Regions from separate parts of the Brucella sp. LJL56 genome, predicted to be linked through region 1. Evidence: predicted binding sites of a transcription regulator. Region 1 holds the regulator's gene; each other region holds the start of a gene.

Region 1 (5,961 bases):
CGACGGCAGCCAGCCATCAAATCAAAACGCCGATCTGAATGAAATCAGACCGGCGCTTCAGTTTATCCGAGTATAAACACGCTTCTTATAACGGTGCTTCGGGACGGTCCTGGGACAGAAGGAGCGCGCCGATGGCGTCAACCTGCTTCTGGCTTGCAGGGGCATAGCCGAGCGATGTCGCCTGCGGAGCAGTCGTATCGAATTGCGACTGGTAGGAGGCCATCTGCACCGGCTGCTCCTGTTGAGGCGCAGCAACACCGCGATGGCGCGCCAGACGGTCGCCACGAGCCTGCGGACCAGCACCGACATTCTGTTCGACGCTTTGAGCCTTTACAGCTTCCGCGAGTGCCACCTGAACGGTCGGTTCCGTACCTGGAATCGGACCGGTCTGCGGCAGGGTCACATCATAGGACGGATCCTGCGGAAGCGACGGCGATTGCGGCGAATAGGCCAGAGCAAGATTGTAGGGTTCCTGCGGAACCGGACTTTGCAGCGAGCCGTCGCGATTACGCTTCTCGTAGAAGGAATTGCCACCCGCAACGAGCACATAGTGCATGTTGTTATAGGGGAATTTCAGACCAGCCGTGTGGAAGAACATGGCATTCTTCAACTTTGGATGCCGTTCTCCTTTGAGGACTGCGGCGGCGGCGGCCTGAACGTCCGGTAGCGCTTTGGAATTCATTTGGCGTGAAAGAACACCAGGTGCAAACTGGTTCTTCTGACCGACGACACCACAAATCGTATCCGGATAACGGCCCGATGCGAGGCGGTTCATGACGACCGTGCCGACAGCCAGAAGGCCATCGGAACTCGAACGGTTGGATTCGAAGAACATCGCGCGCTCAAGACAATTCTTGTCCCGTGCGGTGTAGGTATAGGTCTTCACGCCATTGACGGTCTTGACGTGGCTTGCCGCCGTCTTTTCCGAATTGGCTTTTCCCGAGGTTCCGGTCGTCGTGCAACCGGTCACCACGAAAGGCGCAACCACCAGCCCGATAAGAACGGGCAATTTCCACTTCGCGGCGCGCGTCAATGGCTCAGTCTCATATTAGGACCCTTAACTGATCCAGTCATCCGTTCAGGCAAACACATCTGGAACGATGCGCTCGAACGTTCGACTGCGGTGCAAGTCAAAGAGGACGAAGATCAAAATCACACGCCCTACTGTCGCTCAATCGAATTCAAGGTTTTGGAATTTTTAGGCCAAAAAAAGGCGAAGGGTCAAATCCCAACAATGCTGAAGGCGGCTAAAAAGCCCTAAAACAATTCCGAATCGAGAATGCGAATATGCTCACAAGCCCTTTAAATATATTAACAATTCCTTAACATGACCTATCAATTCAGATAAGATATTGATTTAATGAGATTCAAAGTCTCGCAATACACGCCATATCGCTGCCTTAATTCGCTTTTGCTTGCGCAGTTTTTGCAAGCACATTCGTGGTGTTTCAAATGATCTACGGAATTTCTGTTCACAGAGAGGTTCCGTTGCTCCATGTCAACTTTGGAAACAGATGTGTAACATCGCGTGAGATCGGGCTTTCAACGCCTGTTTCGACCGTCCCAATGCGAATCGGACGAGCCCGATCTGCGCTTCACAACGCTTCGCCGCAAGCAAAAACGGTCCACCACGAGAGCCGTGACGGACCGGATAAGTTCAATTCCTGAAACTGTGGATGACAGAGTCGATCAGCCGAAAGAATAACCGGCGCCGCGGACCGTGCGGATCAGATCAAGTGCGCGACCGACATTGATTGCCTTGCGCAACCGTCCGACATGAACGTCCACAGTGCGATCGTCCACATAGATATCCGGTCCCCAGACCCCATCGAGAAGCTGGCTTCGCGAGAAAACACGACCAGGCGACATCATGAAATATTCGAGCAGGCGGAATTCCGTCGGCCCAAGGCGAACTTCCTTTTCCTTGCGATAGACACGATGCTGCTGGCGATCGAGAACAAGATCGCCCACTTTCAGCACGTGAGAAAGAATGCTTGGATTGGACCGGCGCAGCATCGCCTTGACGCGCGCCAGAAGTTCCGGCGTCGAAAATGGCTTCACGACATAATCGTCCGCGCCGACACTCAAGCCGCGAACACGTTCGCTTTCCTCGCCGCGCGCCGTCAGCATGATGATCGGCAGACGCTCCGTTTCGGGCCATTGACGCAGGCGGCGGCAAAGCTCGATGCCCGATACGCCCGGCAGCATCCAGTCCAGAATGAGCAGATCCGGCACGTTCTCGCGCAAGGCGATTTCGGCCTCGTCGCCGCGCAGCATCGTATCGACCTGGTAGCCCTCTGCCTCGAGATTGTAGCGAAGCAGAACGCTCAGCGCCTCTTCGTCTTCTACCACAGCGATTTTGGGTGCCTGTGACATCCAGTATTTCCCTATCCAAATTCGGCGGGCGGTGGATACAATCCCCCAATCGACCGCGTGCCGCCGCGCTATTCACTCATTCTCAAACGCCGGACCGAAGTTCGGCCGGCTGTGGTTCAGGGTTTACGCGCCTCATCCACGACTATGCCGTGGCTCAGGTCTTCCTTGGGTCGTTCGGCCGGCATTTGCAGGCCGGTCACGATGTAATAGACGGTCTCCGCGATGTTGGTCGCGTGATCGCCGATGCGCTCGATATTCTTCGCGCAGAACAGAAGATGCGTGCAGGCGGAAATATTGCGCGGATCCTCCATCATGTAGGTAAGCAGTTCGCGGAACAGTGACGTGTACATGGCGTCAATCTCGTCATCGCGATCGCGAACGACATTGATCTGCTGCACCGAGCGCGACGCATAGGCGTCGAGCACATCCTTGAGCTGGGTCAGCGCCAGTTCGGCCAGGGTTTCAAGACCGCGATAAAGCTTTACCGGCTGGCGTGATTCAGAAACGGCAGCCACGCGCTTGGCAATGTTCTTGCCCAGATCGCCGACGCGCTCCAGATCGGCGGAGATGCGGATCGAGCCGATGATTTCACGCAGGTCCACAGCCATGGGCTGACGCTTGGCAATGATCATCACGGCCTTATCGTCAATCTCGCGCTCACTGGCATCGAGGATGAGATCGTCGGAGATAACGCGTTGTGCAAGCGCATTGTCCGCATTGACGATAGCGGCGACCGACTGCTCGACCATACGTTCCGCATGTCCGCCCATTTCGGCGATCTTATGGGTGAGAAACTTCAATTCCTCATCGTAGGAGCGAACGGTATGCTGAGACGGCATAGTAGACCTCGTAATATAAATTGCGGGGAAGCCGCACTGTCTATCTGTTTGAGCGCAGTTCCGGATTAGCCGAAACGTCCGGTAATGTAGTCCTGCGTGCGCTTTTCGGTGGGTGCGGTGAACATGGTTTCCGTGTCGCCCACTTCGACCAGATTGCCGAGATGGAACATGGCAGTGCGCTGCGAAACGCGGGCGGCCTGCTGCATGGAGTGGGTGACGATCACGATCGTATAGTTCTGGCGCAGTTCGTCGATCAGCTCCTCCACCTTGGCGGTAGCAATCGGGTCGAGCGCCGAGCACGGTTCGTCCATGAGGATGACTTCCGGGCTCACTGCAATCGCGCGCGCAATGCAGAGGCGCTGCTGCTGGCCGCCGGAAAGGCCAGTGCCCGCATCGTGCAGACGATCCTTCACTTCCTCGAACAAGCTCGCCTTCTGCAGGCTCGTCACGACGATTTCCTCCAGATCGGCCTTGGTACGGGCCAGACCGTGAATGCGCGGGCCGTAGGCGACATTTTCATAAATCGACTTCGGAAACGGATTCGGCTTCTGGAACACCATGCCAACGCGGGCGCGCAGTTCGACGACATCGATCTTCGGATCGTAGATGTCCTCATTGTCGAGCGTGATCTTGCCGCCGACCTTGCAGCCTTCGATCGTATCGTTCATGCGATTGAGCGAACGCAGGAAAGTAGACTTGCCACAACCGGAGGGGCCGATCAGCGCCGTGACCATCTGTTCCTGGATATCCAGATCGACGTCGAACAGCGCCTGCTTCTCGCCATAAAATACGCAGACCTTGTCGCCGCGCATCTTTATGGAATTGGCGTTGGCGTTCATTTTTTCTCCTACGGCTTTTTCGAGAGATCGTTCAGTCATCAGATTCATAGCTTTCGACTCCCGTTTTACCAGCGGCGCTCGAAGCGGCGGCGCAGAATGATTGCTGCAATATTCATCACGGCAAGGAACAGAAGCAGGACAATGATAGCGCCTGACGTGCGTTCCACAAAGGCGCGTTCTGCTTCATTTGCCCACATATAGATCTGCACCGGAAGAGCAGTCGACGGGTCCATCGGCGTCGACGGTACGTCAGCGACGAAAGCCACCATGCCGATCAGCAGGAGCGGTGCGGTTTCACCAAGCGCGTGGGCAAGACCGATGATCGTGCCGGTCAGGATGCCGGGTGCGGCGAGCGGCAGGACATGGTGGAACACCATCTGCGTTTTCGACGCGCCAAGGCCAAGAGCTGCGGCGCGGATGGAAGGCGGCACTGCACGAAGAGCGGCGCGCGTTGCTATGATGATAGTGGGAAGCGTCATCAGCGTCAGCACCAGACCGCCGACCAATGACGCAGAACGCGGCAGGCCGAAGAAGTTGATGAAGACCGCAAGTCCAAGCAGACCAAACACGATGGACGGAACCGCTGCCAGATTGTTGATGTTCACCTCAATCATATCGGTGAACCGGTTTTTCTTGGCGAACTCTTCCAGATAGATCGAAGCAGCAACGCCGATAGGCAGCGACAGGCCAAGAACGATCAGCATCATGTAGAGCGAACCGACCAGCGCAACGCCAAGACCAGACGTCTCCGGACGGCTGGAAGCACCGAAGGTGAAGAGACCGGTGTTGAAGGCCTCCTTCATCACGCCTTCTTCCGAAAGCGTCTTCATCCAGCCAACCTGACGGTCCGAAACCTTGCGGCTCGTCTCTGGCACGGAAAGGTCAATCTGCCCCTTGAAGGCGGAATCGATGTCGGCGCCAGCCAGAACCGGAACGGTCTGTGTCGTGCCGATAAGCGATGGATTGTCCATCACCATTTTGCGCAACTGAATGCGCACCCCGTCCGAATAGAAACGGCCCAGATCGCGCATTGCCGGACGGTCTGTCGTGGCAACACCCAGCTTTTCAGCCAGCGCATTGCGCACCAGCAGCGGATAGTTGGCCCTGATCAGCACATTCGGATCGGTTGCGCGCTTGTTGCCCGGATCGATGATCTGCTCGTTGAGCTTGACCGGCAGATAAAGCGTCGTCTGCCAGAAGGCCGTATAGCCCTTGGAAAAGACAGAAAACAGGAGCGCGCAGAGGAAGAACACGCCGATGGAAATCGCTGCAATACCGTAGTAGCGGAAGCGACGTTCAGCGGCATAGCGACGCTTGATTCCGATATCGCGGCGTGCCGGTCGTACCGTCGTACCGCTGGTGTTGAGGGTCGTATCGGTCATTATTCGTACTGCTCCCGGTACTTGCGCACGATATGCAGCGCAAAGATATTCATAATCAGCGTCAGGACGAAAAGCGTGATGCCGAGCGCAAATGCCACCAGCGTTTGCGGCGAGTTGAACTCAAGGTCACCGGTGAGCTGGTTGACGATTTTCACCGTAATGGTGGTCATCGCCTCGAAGGGGTTGATGTTGATACGGGCCGCAACGCCTGCTGCCAGAACCACGATCATGGTTTCACCGATGGCGCGGGATGCAGTCATCAAAAGCGCACCGACGATGCCGGGCAAAGCGGCCGGAAGGATCACGCGCTTGATGGTTTCAGAGCGGGTTGCACCGAGACCGAGCGAACCGTCGCGCAACGTCTGCGGCACGGCGGTGATGATGTCATCGGAAAGCGACGACACGAACGGGATCAGCATCACACCCATCACGAGACCTGCAGTGAGAACGCTCTGCGCCATGATAAAGCCCTGCCCTCCTGCAATGGCAATCGAAAGATCGCGCAGGAATGGCCCGACAGTCACA
Region 2 (5,961 bases), 1.1 Mb from region 1:
TGTCGAGATTTCCAGCCTCCGCCAGCTCGCGCGCGGATACATTTCCCGAATGTGAACCACCGCGCACCACATTCGGCGCTCCCATAAGAACCGACATTCCGGAATCTTTTGATGCCTTCGCCGCAATGTGTGTCGTGGGAAATTCGGCAACGCGTATTCCCTGCGCCTTTGCTTCTGCGACATGCTCTGTCGTCGCATCATCGTGGCTCGCCAGAATAACCCCGCGCTGGTGGCACAATTCGGCAATCGCCTTGCGCGTTGGAGCCGAATATCGCTGGGAATGCCCGATACGCCGCTCGCAATAGAGCCGGAACTCCTCTTCCGAGAATTTCAGCTTGCGGATGAAATAGGTCTTGTAGGTTTCGATATCCGTAAACTGGCGCTGCCCCGGCGCGTGATCCATCAGCGATACCAGCCTGACCAGCGCCTGATTACCGAACTGTTCGAAGGCCGGAAGGCAGTCGGGAGCCGAAACCTCGCAGCGCAAATGCAGGAAATGGTCGGCGCGCAACCGGCCTGCATGGCGACCCTCCGCGATTGCCGACGAAAGCTTGCGCATATCGTCGATACCCGTCTCGGCGTCATCATCGAAGCCTATACGCAATGCGTCGAAAACAGTGGTGATCCCGGAGGCAGCAATCTGGGCGTCATGCGCCTGCACAGCAGCAATCGGGTTCCAGCGCACCTTCGGACGCGGCGCATAGTGTCCTTCGAGGTGGTCTGTGTGCAGTTCCACCAGTCCGGGTGTCAGGAAGTCACCTTCCATATCCTCGCCGACACTGGATGCGCCAGCGGAGATATCGACGATCTTGCCGTCAACAAGCTTCAGGGAACCGAGAACGACATCGTCGGAGAGTACGATGCGGGCATTACGCAGAACCGTTTCATTTCCCATTACTTACGGCCTCCCAACCGCTCGTGAGGCCCGAGCAGACGCCACCTTGCCACCGGTCAGAGGATGCAGCGAATGAATCTCGAAAGGAGCCCCTTTTTCAGGTTCTACGAACAAAGCGAGATTCGCAACCTCCACAGCATCATCCAGCAGCGGCGTGAAGAACTCGTCCAGCGTCCGCTCCACGCGAGCGCGATCTTTCTCTTCCACAGGGCCGGTCAGGGTCATATGAAAGCGGAACTCCTCGAAAACATAAGGATAGCCCCAGCGCTCGATGTTGTGCCGCTGTGTCTCGCTAAGACGCTCCGGACGCCGCTTTGCAATTTCCGCCTCGGTGAGCGGCGCGCGAAAGCGGTCGAAAGCAACGACAACATCATTTGCGAGCTGGTTCAACCCGGCAACGGGTTCTTCCGGTACAAGAGCAAAGAACGGCCCTATTGCGTGAAGTTTCAGACGAGGAATGGTAACAGGTGCCGCCGATGAGGCGAAATGCATCAATGCGGAAAGCAGATCATTTTCGGTCTGTTTTTCGTCCAGACGAAATGGAGCCTTCATGGTCGCATGAAAGCCATAGCGGCGCGGCTCTTCGGTCAGCTTGGCGATTTCATCGGTCGCAAGCGAGCGAATCGCAGGCATCTTTACCGGCTCGCCACTGAACGCGCTTCGTCCGAGCCAGTTTGCGGCAACCTTCAAAAGCGCATCGTTGGATGGCGGCGTGAAATAAATCGCATAACGCATGTCAAATCCTTAGGCGAGGTTCGCTACACGACGTCAGCGGAACTCCAAGATATCAGGTAATGCATCGCGCTTCTGAAAAGCTATCCCGATTTTGAGGTCGAAGCGGTCGGCGGATGCTTACACAATGAATGTGGCAAGTCGATAAAGACCAGATGACAGTCATCACCAATTACCGACAAACCAATTTTACACGAGCGAAAATTAGTATAGGCGTTAGCCCCATTGGAAGTGAGGAGACTGACATGGGCGGATTTGCGTCTATCGGCGAATGCATGATCGAGCTTTCAGGCAATGAAGGCGATCAATGGCGCATGGGTTTTGCGGGCGATACGCTGAACACTGCGTGGTACATGCGGGCGTTGACGGACAAAGCCTTTTCCGTCGAATATGTGACCGCTTTCGGCGAAGACAGCTTTTCGCAGAAGCAACGCGTGTTTCTGACATCGAACGGTATCGGCATCGCGCACAGCCCCGTTATCGACGGGCTTCACCCCGGCCTTTATGCAATCACACTCAACGGTGCCGAGCGCTCCTTCACCTATTGGCGCAGCGACGCCGCCGCCCGGCGTCTCGCCAGTGATCGCGCAGCTTTGGAACAAAGTCTGGCCGGTCGCGACATCATCTATTTTTCGGGCATTTCTATTGCCATTATCCTGCCGGAGCATCGAGACACGTTTTTCAACGTCTTGCGAGAATGCCGCGCCGCCGGTTCGCGAATCGCATTCGATCCGAATTTCCGTCACCAGCTCTGGCCCGACCGGAAAGTTGCGCAGGATATCATCAGCGAAGCGATGCGCATTGCGGATATTGCGCTGCCCACATTCCCCGATGAACAGGCGCTTTTTGGCGACAAGGACGCCGGCGCTTGCGTAGATCGCCTTGCCGCGCTTGGCGTGAAAGAGATCGTCGTGAAGGATGGCACGGAACCTGCACTGGTCGTCACGGGCACTGAAAGCGTATCGGTGCCGTCCGTTGTGGCGCAAGCCGTGGACACCACCGGCGCTGGCGACAGCTTCAACGGCGCATATCTTGCCGCGCGATTGAAGGGGCTTGCTCCGGTGGAAGCAGCCCGGAAAGCCCATCTGGTAGCAGCACGTGTCGTCGAGATACGTGGCGCGCTCGCTCCGATGGAAACCGCACGCGCCGCCTTTTCCGACTAAAGCGTGTCGCGCTTTATCATATTCAAACGACACGCTTTAAGCTTTTGTTTTTACGCATGTCTCCCAAAACGGTTCCCACTTTTGGGAGACATGCTCCAATTATTCTCGCGTAAAGCTGAAATGGCTGGTCTGGGCATAAACCTCGCCTGGACGTAATATTGCCTGCGGGAAATACGGGTACTCCAACGATCCCGGCCAAATCTGCGGCTCCAGGCAGAAGCCTGCGTGTTTTCCGTAGGGCTTGCCCAACAGGCCGATACAATCATTGGCCATGGTGTTGCCAGCGTAGAACTGGACGCCCGGCTCTGTCGTCGATATGTCGAGACGAATACCCGAACGAGCACCCACGACCGACGCGCATGGGCGCAATGGCCCGCGTGCAGCGGTCAGGCAGAAATTGCTGTCATACTGGACCTGACTCCCGTTTTCCTCAAAGCGAATCGGACGAAAATCCCTGAAGTCGTAGGGCGTTTCTTTGACCGGCAGAACGCGACCGTCCGGAATGAGAGCGTCATCGACCGGCATATAGGCGTCGGCCTCGATCTTCAGTTGGTGATCTAGAATATCGCCCTCGCCGCCATCATCGAGATTGAAGTAACTGTGATGAAGCAGATTGCATATGGTCGGCTTATCGGTCACCGCTTCCAGACGGACAATCAGCGTTCCGTCTCCATTGAGCATATATGTGCAGCTCACATTCAGATTACCGGGGAAACCCATCTCGCCATCCGCAGCGACAGTCGCAAGCGTCACGAAATCCGGACCGTTTCCGGTTATCTTCCAGACGCGATTGCCCAACCCCTTGCTGCCGCCATGCAGGTTATGACGGCCCTGAAAGTTCGGTTCCACCTCATAGGTTGTTCCATCCAGATCGAACCGGGCATTGCGGATACGATTGGCCGAACGACCGGCAATCGCGCCCAGATGCGGTGAGTGAGCGGGATAATCGGCAAAGTCGCGATAGCCGATCACAAGAGGAGCCGTATGACCCTCCATCCGCAAATCCTGAATGGCAGCGCCCCAGCTTATGATCTTGGCCGTCAAAGGGCCGTTGGAGATAGTGAGCCGGTGAACCGCCTGCCCGTCCGGTGCATGTCCGAAGATTTCCGAATTCACGTTTGCCCGCCTGTCAATGATGCAACGATGAGATGCGCATGAAGCCGCATCAATGCGCAGGACGCAAGACACATCATGACCAAATGACGATTTTGAACCAATCTTGATTGAACCTGCAAACAAGTATTTTTCACACTATTTTCTTATTCAATACAGATGTTATCCTCATCTATAAACTACCGAATATTACCGATAAATACTAAATTAGAGGATTTTAAATGAAATCAAACTTTCAGAAAGTCATGCCCTATATTTTTATTGAAGAAGGTGGCTATGTAGACAACCCTTCTGATCCGGGCGGCGCAACCAATATGGGTATCACCATCGCAACATTGTCCGCATCGGAGGGGCATCAAGTCTCGCCTCAAGATGTAGAGGAAATGACGCAGGCGACCGCCACCCAAATCTATCAGGCACAATTCTGGAACAAGATAGACGGAGACAATCTGCCTTCCGGGATCGACTACGCCGTATTCGACTTTTCAGTCAATTCGGGACCAGGGCGCGCGGCAAAAATGCTGCAAAGCGTTCTGCATATGCCCGAAGACGGTGTCATTGCAGCGCAGACGGTCGCGGCAGCGAATATGCGATCCGCTGATGAGGTCATCAACGCGTTGTGCGACGCACGCGCGTCCTGGCTGGAAGGTTTGTCTACAGCATCAACCTTCGGGAAAGGCTGGCTCGCCCGTGTCGAACGGGTGCGTTCCCGTGCCCTGGCGCTCGCTGCCAATCCGCCGGTTGCTCAGCCTGCAGAGCCCGTGAGCGAAATTTCGCCCAAGGCCCGACAAAGTGACATGGCCTTCACATCGGCTTTGAAGCATCCGGAAGCTTTAGGGACAATGGGGAGCGCGGCTTCCGGACTCGCGGCAATTGCATCAGGGAATGGCCCGGTGCAGTACGCCTTGGCAATCGTCATGATAGCTTGTGCTGCCGTAGGTCTCTGGTACTTTGTCAGGCGCGTTAGAAACGATCCATAGGGGCAGTCGCGATAACTCGGTTTTGAGAATATTTCCAAAGTTCGAGTTTGTCTTTATGTTGCGCTTCGCATGTTGCGCGCCTTATATGCGCTTTTGAAAGCTTGGTGGTTATGAAAGTAATATGACTTTCCCTGTCACCGGAAAAACGCTAGACACGCGCAAACAGTCAGATGTGTGCCAACTGTGGCACCGCCATGAATAAAGGAATCGAAACTTGTCCTCTACTTTTGACAAAGTCGCCGACATCATCGCCGAAACCAGTGAAATCGACCGTGATACCATCACGCCAGATAGCCACACCATCGACGATCTGGGCATCGACAGCCTCGACTTCCTCGACATCGTCTTCGCTATCGACAAAGCTTTCGGCATCAAGATTCCGCTTGAGCAGTGGACCCAGGAAGTGAACGAAGGCAAGGCTCCGACCGAAGAATACTTCGTCCTCAAGAACCTCTGTGCAAAAATCGACGAGCTGGTTGCAGCCAAAAAGGGCTGATCCGGCACATAATATGGCGGTATTGAGGGGTGAACAGAAATGTTCGCCCTGATTCCGTTTCTGATAGCGCGAAATTTTCGCTTGTCAGAGCAGTCACAGTGTCTGAATCAAATAATCGTCAGACCGTGGCGAAAATGATGGTTTTCGAGAACGGGAGCGGAGTGTACTTTTGAGAATAATCCCGAAAAATTGTAGACTTTTCGGATAAGATTATGCGTCTAAGCAAAGTACACATGCACCGGAAGCGCAGAAAAGAACCATTGCTAGTGGTCTTTTGATTCCGGCATTTGTCCCGCGCCAGTAACCGAGGAATGCAAATATTGGAATCAGACCACTAGCCAAGGCATTGCGACTTTTGGATCGGACACTCAGTATCGACGGACGAACGGGACTCATGCAGAACAATAAAGTCGTCATCACCGGTATCGGCATCATCTCCTCGCTCGGCGAAGGGGTCGATGTGCATTGGAACGCTTTCTCGAAGGCTGCGGGTGAACCGCGCCTCGAAAAGGAAGCCTTTGCGCCCTACACTGTCCATCCACTGGGCGAAGTGGACTGGAGCCTCCAGATTCCAAAGCGCGG
Region 3 (5,961 bases), on a different contig from region 1:
CCGTGCTTTATCACCACATCAACACGGCAGTCCTGTGGATGGCAGGCAGGTGCTGGTCGCGATTTATGCGCCGATCTGCAATAGATCGTTCATGCTGCCTTTCACGATCCATTGTTCCGGCCGGGTGCTTGCGGCTGAATTTTCCCACCGGCAAAACATTCTGAGCTGGTCGCTGACACGTCCGGGTTTCGTCTCGGCGCGTTCCGTCGCCTGGCTGGAAGTGCGTAATGACGATCTGACGCTGGATGTCGATCCGGCAGTTTTGCTGCAGGAAAGACTGGCAGAAGCCGGTTATGGCGAAGCGGTCCAGATGATGACCTCGCGTAGCGTGCAGAAGCATCATGTCGCAACGCGGCGCTCCGGCGAAACTTATGCTGCTTGTCTTGCCACTGTCGGCCTGTCGAATGCGGGGAGGGTTGGTGAACTCTCGCAGTTGAAGATGCCAGCCGGAACCATCAATCTTCTGGTCCACATCAACAGGCCCTTGTCGATAGCAGCCCATATAGAGGCAATGTCGATAGCAGCCGAAGCCCGCACCGCTGCCATTATCGAACTTGGCCTCACTGTCGGCGGCAGAGCCGCAACGGGCACTGGAACGGATTGCATCGCCGTTTCAGCTCCACATGGGCAGACTGGAGAGGCGGCGTCGTATGCCGGCTTGCATACGGACATCGGGGCCGCCCTCGGTGGCGCGGTTTATGACGCGGTGTCCGAAGGCGGCAGGCTCTGGATGAAGGAACAGGGTTTCTGATCGATCAGGCTTCGGCTGTAGCCCCTTTCGGCTTCAGACGCAGAATAAGCGGCACCAGAACGAGGGCGACTATCGGGAAGACGAGCCAGTTGATGGTTTCCCAGCCTGAAGAATGCAGCAGCGAACCTGCAAAGAACGAAGCGCAGGCCACGGTGCCGAACATGATGAAATCATTGGCACCTTGTGCCTTGCCGCGTTCTGCTGGCGTGTGGCAATCCGTTATCATGGCGGTCGCGCCGATAAAGCCGAAATTCCAGCCGATACCGAGGAAGATCAGCGCACCCCAGAAATGGCCGACATCAAAGCCGCCCAGAGCAATAATGGCGGAGAAGGCAATCAAAACCAATCCGAGCGCGGTGATCTTTTCCTTGCCGAAACGGGTGATGAGCTTCCCGGTGAAGAAGCTCGGCGCGAACATGGCCAGCACATGCCATTGGATGCCAAGTGCTGCATGATCGACGGAATGGCCGTGGCCGACCATGGCGATAGGCGCTGCCGTCATCACGAATGTCATCAGCGCATAGGAACAGACACCCGCAGCCACTGAAAGGATGAAGCGCGGCGAACGGAGAATTTCACCGAGAGGACGGCCTGTATCATGGACAGTGCCGGGGTCTTTGCGAATCTTCGGTGCGCGCAGCATGAAAAGGACGGGGAGGGCAAGAAGACCCAGGACCGCCTGGCTGAGAAAACTGCCTGCAAACATCGCATCCGGAATGCTATCGCGCGTCCAGATGACGAGCTGTGGCCCGACGATTGCCGCAACGAGCCCACCCACCATGACCCATGATATGGCGCGCGCCTTCATGTCGCCGGTTGCCGCATCGGTGGCGGCAAAGCGATAGCTCTGAACATAGGCGGCGTAAAAGCCGGCGGTCAGCGTTCCAAGGCAGAAGATGAGGAAGGAGGCGGCAAAAATACCTGCGGCTGCGATCACGCCCGCCGAAGCGCCGACAAGTGCGCCCAGCATATAGGCATTGCGGCGTCCAAACTGGCGCATGAAGAAGGCAGCAGGAAGCGTGCCAAGCGCGAGCCCGAGATTGAAAAGGCTGACGGGAAGCGTGACAAGCGCCGGATCGGAAGACAATTTCTGGCCCACCAGACCGCCAAGCGAAATCACAATAGGCGGGCTGGAAGCACCAAGTGCCTGTGCCATCGTCAGGACAACAATATTGCGCCGCGCGGTTGCCATGTCGGTCATCACCAACCCCTCAATTCATAAAATCGGGACGGTTCTATCGGAAACCGCATTTGCCAGCAAAATTATTCTATCATTAGGCGGAAATTTTCCCGGCAGGTTTCGCAGCGGCTGGCCCAATGTCGTCCGGCTGTCATGGAGTACTTCTAATTTGCAACTCCACTGTTCGATAGGGAGCCAGCAATGTCAGAGAATCTTTCCCAGCAAAGTCTGTTCAAGACCAGCCAGTTGGAAGAAGCAGATGCCGACCCGCGCAATCCGTCCGACAACCCCACCATGGGCGAAATCATCAGCCGCCGCTTTTCCCGCCGTGGCTTTCTGCGTGGATCGCTCGCTGTCTCGGCCATTGCGGCAACCGTCAGCCCGCTCGCGCTGATGAGCGCTGGCGATGCGCGCGCCGAATCCGGCTCGGCCTTTTCCTTCAAGGAGGTCGAGGCCGGTGTGGATGCCCATCATCACGTCGCGGAAGGCTATGATGCTGATGTGCTTTTGCGCTGGGGCGACAGACTTTTCGCCGATGCGCCGGAATTCGATCCAACCAAACAGTCAGCCGAGGCGCAGGCGCGCCAGTTCGGCTACAACAATGATTATGTCGGCTATATCGCCATCGAGGGATCGCCGGAACATGGCTTCCTCGTGGTCAATCACGAATATACCAATCCGCACCTGATGTTCCCTGGCCTTGTCAAGATCGTTGACGGCAAGGTGGAGCAGGCTCCGCTCTCCAGGGAACAGGTGGATATCGAAATGGCCGCCCATGGCGGCACGATTGTCGAAATCCGCAAGCGGGACGGCAAATGGCAGCCGGTGCTCGACGGCGCAAATAATCGCCGCATCACCTCCAATACCGAGATGGCGCTGAGCGGTCCCGCCGCCGGTCATGATCGCGTCAAGACCAATGCCGATCCTTCCGGCACCAAGGTATTCGGCACTGTCAACAATTGCGCAGGCGGCGTCACGCCCTGGGGCACCTACATCATGGCCGAGGAAAACATCCACGGCTATTTCATCGGCGAATTGCCGGAAGGTCACGCGGAAACGGCCAATTACAAGCGCATGGGCATTCCAGAAGGTTCCTATGACTGGGGACGTTTCTACGACCGTTTCGATGTTTCCAAGGAGCCGAACGAGCCGAACCGTTTCGGCTGGATTGTCGAGGTCGATGTGTCCGATCCGAACTCCGTGCCGAAGAAGCGAACCGCGCTTGGCCGTTTCAAGCATGAAGGGGCGGAATCCATCGTCAACAAGGATGGGCGTGTGGTCTTCTATCTGGGTGACGACGAACGCTTCGATTATGTCTACAAGTTCGTGACGGCGGGCAAGTTCAACCCGGATGATCGCGCTGCCAATATGGACCTGCTGGATGCAGGCACGCTTCACGTGGCCAAATTCCATGAGGATGGCAAGGTGGAGTGGATGCCGCTGGTGTTTGGCCAAGGGCCACTGACCGAGCAGAACGGCTTCAAAAGTCAGGCCGATGTGCTGATCGAAACCCGCCGCGCGGGCGATCTTCTCGGCGCGACCAAGATGGACCGCCCGGAAGACGTGCAGCCGAACCCGGTCAATGGCCGCGTTTATGTCATGCTCACCAACAATACCAAGCGCAAGGACGATCAGGTGGATGCCGCCAATCCGCGCGCCAAGAACGCCTTCGGCCATATCATCGAGATCGAGGAAGACGGGCAGGATTTTGCCGCCACGACGGGCAAGTGGGAAGTGCTGCTGAAATGCGGCGATCCAAGCGTGGCCGAAGTTGGTGCCAGCTTCTCCACCGATACGACGCGCAATGGCTGGTTCGGCATGCCGGACAATGCCGCTGTCGATAGCGCTGGGCGGTTGTGGGTCTCAACCGATGGCAACAGCAACAAGGATACCGGCCGCACCGACGGGCTTTGGGCCGTTGATACGGAAGGCGATGCGCGCGCGACCTCGAAACTGTTCTACCGCGTGCCAGTGGGTGCGGAAATGTGCGGTCCGCTGTTTGCACCCGATGACGAGACGGCTTTTGTTGCCGTACAGCATCCGGGCGACGGCGGCGAGGATTGGGACGGTCATGGCCGTCCGTCCTATTACGAGGACCTGTCCACCCGCTGGCCGGACTTCAAGGACGATATGCCGGTGCGGCCTGCCGTGGTGGCAATCACGAAACAGGGCGGCGGCAAGATCGCTGTCTGACACAGCATGTCTCCCGAAAGTGGAAACCGGTTTCGGTAAAGACATGCGTAAGACAAATAAATTGCGTGCGGCCCCCGGTGAAAGCTGGGGGCCTTCGTCAAAGCTTCATGGAAGCGTCAAGCCAGCGATACAAAGCCAGCCTAATTCCGTTCCTGTATTTGAATTCCAACGGGGACTTATCATGATATCGCGTCTCGTCGCCTCGACCATGCTTGCCGGTGCCGTCGCATTGGCGTTTCCAGCCTCCGCTGAAGAAAAGGCTTTTCCGGCCACGCTGAAGGTTCATGCCATCCTGCCTGGCAACACGATCATCGCTGCTCCGGATGATGCGGCTGAACATCTGAAGACGTCGGGCAAGTTCACCACCGCCGACCGCAAGCGCGCTGAGGGCATCGGCACGGTTGAAGGCAAGGACGGCGTGCGCAAGACCGGCCTTTCAGTGCCGTTCGACGGCCAGCCGGTACAGGGCTTTTCGGGCATCAAGACCATGGAAGACGGCAGCTTCTGGTCGCTGTCCGACAATGGTTTCGGCTCAAAGCTCAATTCTCCTGATGCTATGCTGATGTTGCACAATGTCAAGTTCGACTGGGACAAGGGAACGGTCGAGCACGCAAAAACCGTCTTCCTCAGCGATCCGGACAGGAAGGCTCCGTTTCCCATCGTCATGGAAGGCGCTGAAAAGCGCTATCTGACCGGCGCCGACTTCGACGTGGAATCCATCCAGCCGGTGGCGGACGGTTTCTGGGTCGGCGAGGAATTCGGGCCGTTCCTGCTGAAATTCGACACAGATGGCAAGCTGACCGATGTGTTCCCGACTTTCGTTGGCGAGACGGAAGTGGTGTCACCGGATAATCCGAAACTCGCTTTGCCTGCCAATCCGAGCCTCAAACTGCCGTCTTATAATCTGAAGCGTTCCGGCGGCTTCGAGGGGCTTGCCATGTCGAAGGATGGCTCGAAGCTCTATGGTCTGCTGGAGGGTCCGCTCTTCGTCGATGGTGCGCCGGAAAAGACCGAAAGTGGCAAGACCGGCTTGCGCGTCATCGAGTTCAATGTCGCGGACAAGAAGTGGACGGGCCGTTCCTGGCTCTATCCGCTAGCGGAAGGTGGTGAAGCCATCGGCGATTTCAACATGCTGGATGAAACCACGGCGCTGGTCATCGAGCGCGACAATGGCGTCGGCACGGCGGACAAGGCTTGCGCCGATCCGAAGAAGCCGCAGGCCGATTGCTTCGATGTGCCGTCGAAGGTCAAGCGCATCTACAAGATCGCTTTCGATGACAGCAATGTCGGCAAGGAAGTGCGCAAGATCGGCTATATCGATCTGCTCGCCATTGCCGACCCGGAAAACAAGCGCCGCCAGGGCGGAAGAGAAGGCATTTACGACATGCCGTTCCTGACCATCGAGAATGTGGATCGTGTGGACGACACGCATATCGTGGTCGGCAACGACAACAATCTTCCGTTCTCGGCTGGCCGTTTCCTCGACAAGGTCGATGACAATGAATTCGTCCTGCTGGAAGTGGGTGAGTTCCTGAAGGCTGAATGATCCTTCTGAATGGGTCCTATGATGAAGCCGCGGAGAAATCCGCGGCTTTTTTCTCTCTGTGCATGGCGACAAGCCCGGCGTGGAAGTTTTGTTTCGGCGCGGTTATTGTGCGGCGACAAAACGATGGAGAAAACCGTTGAAGATTTTTATTTTCGGCAGTGTGAATGTGGATGTCAGCGCCCGGATGGCCGCGCTGCCGCGTCCGGGGCAGACCGTAAATGCATCGGGCTATGGTATTGGCCTCGGTGGCAAGGGTGCCAATCAGGCGGTTGCGGTTGCCAAGCTTGGCGG

The links. Region 1 encodes PhoB, which activates phosphate uptake and scavenging genes when phosphate is short. Its sites were predicted from a motif close to TGTCATNNANCTGTCAT; they were not measured.
Positions count from the first base shown of each region.
Region 2: ACYSN1_RS02015 (DUF1045 domain-containing protein) is a predicted target of PhoB. The motif match lies at 1,772-1,788, and genes of this name have one in related genera.
Region 3: ACYSN1_RS14055 (PhoX family protein) is a predicted target of PhoB. The motif match lies at 2,070-2,086, and genes of this name have one in related genera.

Region 1 is NZ_JBTXLQ010000001.1:1,521,299-1,527,259, forward strand. Features, by position in the region: gene ACYSN1_RS07310 (cell wall hydrolase) at 86-1,033, opposite strand; gene phoB (phosphate regulon transcriptional regulator PhoB) at 1,690-2,376, opposite strand; gene phoU (phosphate signaling complex protein PhoU) at 2,493-3,215, opposite strand; gene pstB (phosphate ABC transporter ATP-binding protein PstB) at 3,281-4,054, opposite strand; gene pstA (phosphate ABC transporter permease PstA) at 4,120-5,436, opposite strand; gene pstC (phosphate ABC transporter permease subunit PstC) at 5,436-5,961, opposite strand, start outside.
Region 2 is NZ_JBTXLQ010000001.1:411,179-417,139, forward strand. Features, by position in the region: gene ACYSN1_RS02010 (alpha-D-ribose 1-methylphosphonate 5-triphosphate diphosphatase) at 1-895, opposite strand, end outside; gene ACYSN1_RS02015 (DUF1045 domain-containing protein) at 899-1,630, opposite strand; gene ACYSN1_RS02020 (sugar kinase) at 1,873-2,790, shown strand; gene ACYSN1_RS02025 (aldose epimerase family protein) at 2,890-3,906, opposite strand; gene ACYSN1_RS02030 (glycoside hydrolase family 108 protein) at 4,125-4,883, shown strand; gene ACYSN1_RS02035 (acyl carrier protein) at 5,098-5,379, shown strand; gene ACYSN1_RS02040 (beta-ketoacyl-ACP synthase) at 5,774-5,961, shown strand, end outside.
Region 3 is NZ_JBTXLQ010000003.1:445,390-451,350, reverse strand. Features, by position in the region: gene ACYSN1_RS14065 (adenosylcobinamide amidohydrolase) at 35-751, shown strand; gene ACYSN1_RS14060 (MFS transporter) at 756-1,952, opposite strand; gene ACYSN1_RS14055 (PhoX family protein) at 2,133-4,124, shown strand; gene ACYSN1_RS14050 (esterase-like activity of phytase family protein) at 4,306-5,670, shown strand; gene rbsK (ribokinase) at 5,855-5,961, shown strand, end outside.